2 regions of the Neobacillus terrisolis genome follow, and region 2 is predicted to be linked to the other one. Evidence: riboswitches for the same ligand, from Rfam matches in the RefSeq annotation. Region 2 holds a riboswitch; the other holds the start of a gene.
What was found. A riboswitch is a leader RNA that binds a small molecule or an ion and turns the genes downstream of it on or off. The one in region 2 is predicted to bind S-adenosylmethionine.
Positions count from the first base shown of each region.

Region 1: it holds a riboswitch for S-adenosylmethionine, as region 2 does, so the genes downstream of both, ACI48O_RS19220 (methionine ABC transporter ATP-binding protein) here and ACI48O_RS13315 (methionine biosynthesis PLP-dependent protein) in region 2, are expected to answer to the same signal.

Region 1 covers NZ_JBKFGH010000035.1:57,988-61,380, reverse strand. Annotated here, with positions in the region: gene ACI48O_RS19230 (pyridoxal phosphate-dependent aminotransferase) at 1-326, opposite strand, end outside; gene ACI48O_RS19225 (carbon-nitrogen family hydrolase) at 412-1,188, shown strand; SAM riboswitch class I at 1,342-1,448, shown strand; gene ACI48O_RS19220 (methionine ABC transporter ATP-binding protein) at 1,562-2,575, shown strand; gene ACI48O_RS19215 (methionine ABC transporter permease) at 2,565-3,239, shown strand; gene ACI48O_RS19210 (MetQ/NlpA family ABC transporter substrate-binding protein) at 3,258-3,393, shown strand, end outside.
Region 2 covers NZ_JBKFGH010000020.1:44,402-47,794, reverse strand. Annotated here, with positions in the region: gene ribD (bifunctional diaminohydroxyphosphoribosylaminopyrimidine deaminase/5-amino-6-(5-phosphoribosylamino)uracil reductase RibD) at 1-784, opposite strand, end outside; gene ACI48O_RS13320 (GTP cyclohydrolase II) at 797-1,540, opposite strand; SAM riboswitch class I at 1,932-2,045, shown strand; gene ACI48O_RS13315 (methionine biosynthesis PLP-dependent protein) at 2,129-3,241, shown strand; gene metC (cystathionine beta-lyase) at 3,241-3,393, shown strand, end outside.

The DNA of each region.
Region 1 (3,393 bases), on a different contig from region 2:
GGCAGTTCAACCAGCCCTGTTTTCGTTCCAAACAATATAGCAACCTCTGAATAGGGATCCACCTCGACACCGTATTGCTTTTTATAAAATTGTGCAGCAGCCTCTTTCAATTCGTTTATTCCTCGAAACGGAGAATACTTGTGAGTATGCGGGTCCTCTGCCGCTTCTTGTAAAGCTTTAACAATATGCTTTGGAGTTGGTTGGTCCGGATTTCCCTGTCCTAAATTTATTATATCCCGCCCTTCGGCGATTGCTTTGTTTACTTTTTCAACAAGTGAAGCAAAAAATTGAACCGGCAGTTTTTTCAAGCGCTCTGAATATTCCATCGAATCATCCTTTTAAGAAAAGTTATTGCGATAATATTTGAAATTCTATAATCTTTAATTAAAAATGTCTAGAGGTGTTTGAAAAATGAAAATTGCTTGCGTTCAAATGAATATTGCGTTTGCGGAGCCAGAAAAAAATTTCACGGCGGTCGAACACTATATACAAAAAGCAGCTCAGGCAGGTGCGGATGTAATCGTATTTCCGGAAATGTGGAATACAGGCTATGCACTTGATCAGCTCGATAGGTTGGCTGACATAGATGGGCAACGTACGAAACAATTGCTCGTCAATTTAGCGGAAATCTATAAGATTAATATAGTTGGGGGATCGGTTGCGACCAAAAAAGGTGAAGGCTTCTGCAATACAATGTACGTCGTAGATCGGACTGGTGCCATTGTTGCTGAATACGATAAAGCCCATTTATTTAAGTTAATGGATGAGCATTTATTTATGAGTGCAGGTCAAAGTACAAATGTATTTGAGTTGGACGGGATTACTTGTGGAGGGGTCATCTGTTATGATTTGCGCTTTCCAGAATGGATTCGCTGTCATGTTCTTGAAGGAGCAAAAGTCATGTTTATTCCGGCAGAGTGGCCAACAATGAGAATTGACCACTGGCGCTTGTTATTGCAGGCTCGCGCCATCGAAAATCAGTGCTATATCGTCGCGGTGAACCGTGTTGGAAATGATCCAAATAATGAGTTTAATGGCTATTCCATGGTGATTGCTCCATGGGGAGAATTGCTGCTTAGCGAAGAGACGGGTGAAGGCATTTTTTATGCTGAATTAGATTTAACTGAGGTCGATCGTGTTCGGAAGACCATTCCGATTTTTCAGGATCGACGGACGGATTTATATTAATGATTTAAAATACCAAAAAAAAATTTAAACCCACTAAATCCATTGGTATTATTGGTTCCAAACCACTTTTTGTATATGGAAATAATATTTTAGGGATTGACAATACAAAAATTGCCTAGTAATATCAAAAACATATTATTTCACACAACAAAATACTTATCCAGAGCGACCGAGGGACTAGGCCCTATGACGTCCGGCAACCCCCTGATTAGGGAAGGTGCCAACTCCTACAGAATGACTTTCATTCTGAAAGATAAGCTGAGAACCCCGTTTTTTTCGATGCTTCTTTCTAATGAAAGAAGCATTTTTTTGTAGAGTTAAAACTTTTGAGCTTATTTTCCTTGTCAATTTGGATACATAAAGAGGTTTTTATATGATTGAAATTCGCAATCTTTCAAAGATTTATAAAACAAAAACTGGGACAGTTATAGGTGTTGACGATGTAACACTGTCGATTCAAGAAGGAGAAATATATGGTATTGTCGGCTATTCCGGTGCCGGCAAAAGCTCACTCCTCCGCTGTATTAATTTACTTGAGCGGCCAACCTCTGGGAAAATCAGTGTTAACGGGACAGACCTTACCTCATTAAAGGGTGAAAACTTACGACTGGCTAGGTTAAAAATCGGGATGATCTTTCAGCATTTTTATTTAATCAGTCAAAAAACAGTATTTGATAATGTCGCCTTTGCCTTGAAGGCTGCAAAGCTTCCAGAGGCCCAAATAAAGTCACGAGTTGAGGAGCTGCTCGAGATGGTCGGTCTTTCGGATAAACGAGATGTCTATCCTGCTCAACTGAGCGGTGGTCAAAAGCAAAGGGTTGCTATCGCTAGAGCACTTGCCAACAATCCGAAAGTACTGTTATGTGATGAAGCTACTTCGGCCTTGGACCCTACCACGACCATGTCGATCCTAAATTTACTTAAGAAAATCAACAAAGAACTCAATATAACGATTGTGTTAATCACTCACGAGATGAAAGTAGTCAAAGAAATTTGTAATCGAATGGCGATTATGCAAAATGGCAGGGTTATGGAGGAAGGCACAGTATATGAAGTATTCGCCAACCCACAGACAGGACTCACAAAAGAGTTTATCGAAAGCGTTGTTTCCTTCGAGATCCCAGAGGTGATTTTAAATAAATGTGATGGACCGATTGTGAAAGTAATCTTTAAAGGCAAGGTTGCAGGTGAAGGGGTCATTTCTGATACACTCCAGCAATTTAAAGTAAAAGGTAACTTTCTCCACGGGTCAATCGAATATATTCAAGAATTGCCCCTTGGTATTTTTATCATGGAACTGAAAGGTGAGAAAGAAGAAATTAACAACGCGATTAAGTATATCGAAAATCGTGCCGCACAGGTGGAGGTGTTACGCAATGGGCTTTGATTTTCAGCATTTTATCGAGCTTATTCCCGAAATAAATACCGCTTTCTTTCAAACCATTTACATGATTTCAATCTCTCTAGTGATTGCCATCTTTGTTGGATTGCCAATCGGGATTCTTTTATACGTAACGGATAAAGGATTATTTTTGGAAAATCGCACTATGCAAAACATTTTAGGATTTACGGTCAATTTAGTCCGGTCCATTCCCTTTATAATTTTGTTAGTAGCGTTAATTCCATTAACCAACTTAATTGTTGGAACAACTATTGGGGCAACTGCAGCAAGTGTTTCTCTTTCGGTTGCAGCCATTCCCTTTTTCGCTAGAATCGTAGAAACTGCTTTACGTGAAATTGATAAAGGAGTTATTGAAGCAGCCATTGCTGCCGGAGCAACTCCGTGGATGATAATTAAGGATGTACTACTGCTTGAAGCAAGATCGGGGATCATTTCCGGGATCACGTTGACGCTTATCAGCTTAATCGGATTCTCTGCAATGGCTGGTACAGTTGGCGGTGGTGGAATTGGAGATTTGGCGATTCGCTTTGGTTATTATCGTTATGATAATACCATCATGATTGCGACTGTATTGATTTTGATAGTTTTAGTTCAGGTTGTCCAACTCCTTGGTGATTTCATCGCCAAAGTTGTAGATAAAAGAAAATAAAGAAAGAAGGAAAACAGCATGAAAAAATGGTTAACAGCAATTATTTTACTTTTCGTGGCAGGTGCTCTTACAGCTTGCGGCGGAACAGAAAGCAAGGAAAGCGGCAGTGAGAAAACAACTGCAACAGAAGAAACAAAAGAAATTAAAATTGGAG
Region 2 (3,393 bases):
CCCCCTTCTCTTTAAATAGAGCAAGTTTATTTTGATCAACCCCATCACCGGTTATGATCCAAGTTTGGGCTTCTGAAGTCTCTGTTACCTGTGCATCTAACGGCAGCCGTAAATGGGTATCAAGGATGACTCGAACCGGGTTTTTCCCACCCTCCGGCAGTCGTGTCGTCAGCTGGGGATTGTCCGCTAGGACTGTACCAATCCCAACCATAATGGCATCGACTTCGTTCCGTAAATGGTGAACGGATTCTCTTGCCTCACTACTCGTGATCCATTGAGAATGCCCGTTTGCGGCAGCAATTTTCCCATCAAGCGTCATCGCAACTTTTGAAACAACAAAAGGAGTATTGGTTAACATATTATGAATAAATCTTTCATTTAAGCGATGCGCTTCCTGCTCCATTACTCCAACAATTACATCAATGCCTGCTTCTTGAAGAATGTTTATCCCTCGCCCTGCCACCAGCGGGTTAGGGTCCTGCATGGCGATCACAACCTTTTTAACACCTGAATTTTTAACTAATTCAGCACATGGCGGGGTCTTTCCATAGTGTGAACATGGCTCTAAGGTCACATATAATGTTGCATCTTTAGCATGGTCCCCCGCCATTCTAAAGGCGTGCACCTCTGCATGAGGTTCACCAGCCTTGCGATGCAGACCCGAGCCGACAATCATCCCGTTTTTTACAATGACAGCACCTACTAATGGGTTAGGGTTTGTCTTTCCCCTTGCGGAAGCCGCTAATTCTAAAGCAAGATTCATATAATATTGGTCAGTTTTCATACGGATTACTCCTTATATAGTTATTTCCTTCTGCTCTGGTATGTGCCCGGATTTCATTACTTTTGTTTCTAAGTACTTCTTATTATAAAGGTTGCTATCTCCCCATAACGGTTGATGAGAATCAGCAGATAAACCTTTTTCCTTTAAAGCGAAAAGTTTTTTAGGATTGTTTGTAATTAGAATAACGGGCTTAGATCGCAATTCTTGTAAAATCATTAAAGGTTCTTCGTAAGTACGGAGGTCATCTTCAAAGCCAAGCGCATGGTTTGCTTCAACGGTATCGTACCCTTCCTCTTGAAGCAGATAAGCGAGCGACTTGGAAAAAAGACCGATTCCTCTACCTTCGTGGTTGGCTAAGTAAAATAGGGCCCCATGGCCATTTTCAACTATCATCTTTAGGGACTGGTGCAGTTGATACCCACAATCACAGCGTTTACTCCCAAAAATATCGCCGGTGTGACAGATACTATGGAAGCGGACTAAAGGATGGTCGCTATTCTCGAAGTCTCCATAAACCAAGATAGATGATTGTTGAAGATCCGCCAATGATGCTGTTGTAATTGAATCAAGTACAGAATCTTTATCTATTGTATCCTCTTTTAATTTTAACCAAGTATACCATTTAAATGTAACTACTTTATTTTCTAATTGTATTGGCAATGTCACCGGGCCAACTAAACAAACACTGGACTGGTCCTGATTCTGAACGATTTTCATTTTCTCTTTTAATCTATTTTTTATATCAATTGTTAACATATTTTATTCTCCTATTTCTGTATACTCATTTTGTATGTTCTGAGCATAAAATAGTAAACAACACGCGTCAAATAAAAAACCTTCACCTTCCCTTCTTTTAAATTGCTCTGTTAAATCTGGATGTTGATTTCCGCTACAGGCGCTCGCTTTCCGCGGGCGATCCGGGAGCCTCCTCGGCGCTGTCGCGCCTGCGGGGTCTCCCGTGATCCGCTTCTCCCGCAGGAGTCTCACGCCTTCCGCTCCAATCAACATCGTGATCAAAAACAATCACGAATTTTAACATAGCTTTAATGTAAAATAGTAATTATTATATTTACCGAATATTTTAATAAAGTAATTGACATGTTAATAGGTAATATAGTAAAGTTTAAAAAAATCGAATATTATTGAGTTCTTATCCAGAGAGGTCGAGGGTATGGCCCTATGACACCTCAGCAACCATCAGTGGCTTGTTCATTGATAAGGTGCTAAGTCCAGCAAGTTTTTAAAACTTGAAAGATAAGAAGAATGGCTAAATGTCCTAACCTACTAAAGTCTTCTTCTTATAAGAAGGCTTTTTTTATTATCTTAACTAGAGGAGTGGCGGCTTTGTATAAAATTGACACAGTACTAGCACAAATTGGAAACCGAAGCGAAACAACAACAGGAACAGTAAATCCTCCAGTCTACTTTTCGACCGCATATCGGCATGAAGGGATTGGGCAATCAACAGGTTTTGATTATATCCGTACAGGAAACCCCACTAGAAAAATTCTTGAGCAAGCCATAGCAGAACTAGAAAACGGCGACCAGGGGTATGCTTGCAGTTCAGGTATGGCCGCCATCCTTACCATCCTTTCTATTTTCCAATCGGGGGATGAGTGGATTGTTTCAAAGGATTTGTATGGCGGCACTTACCGCATATTAGAGCAAGGTTTTAAAAAATGGGGCTTAACCAGCCATTATGTGAACACAACACATCCGGAGGAGATTATCAAATACATATCTCCAAAAACGAAAGCAATCTTTATCGAAACACCTACGAATCCGTTAATGGAGCAAACCGATATTAGTGCTGTTGCAGCGATTGCCAAGGAACACGGGGTTCTTTTAATCGTTGACAACACCTTTTATACTCCTCTTCTGCAAAAGCCGATTAATCTTGGTGCAGATATTGTGATTCACAGTGCAACGAAATACTTAGGCGGACATAATGATGTACTCGCAGGATTAATCGTCGCAAAAGGAAAAGAGCTTTGTGAAAGTCTCGCTCTTTATCATAATGCTGCCGGAGCCGTATTAAGCCCGTTTGATTCATGGTTGTTAATCCGCGGTATGAAGACCTTATCATTGCGGATGGAACGGCATGAGAAAAATGCTAAGGCTGTTGTTGAGTACTTATCTGCTCATGATGATGTGATCGATGTTCTATACCCGGGAAGAGGCGGAATGGTTTCATTCCGGATTAAAGACGAAACTTGGGTGAATCCATTTTTACAAAATATGAAGCTCATATCATTCGCGGAAAGCTTAGGTGGGGTCGAGAGCTTTATTACCTATCCATCAACCCAAACACATGCCGACATTCCTGAACAGATAAGACTAGAAACGGGTGTCTGTAACCGGTTGTTACGCTTTTCTGTCGGCTTAGAGGACGCAGAAGATATTATTAATGATTTAAACCATGCTTTAACCAATGCTAAAAAGGAGGTAGCTGTGTAATGGAAAACGATTTCTCATTTGAAACAAAATTACTTCACAATCGTCACAAGATTGACCCGGCAACAGGTGCTGTTAGTGTACCGATTCAGCACGCCTCAACCTTCCATCAGTTTGACATCGATCAATTTGGAAAATATGATTATAGCCGCAGT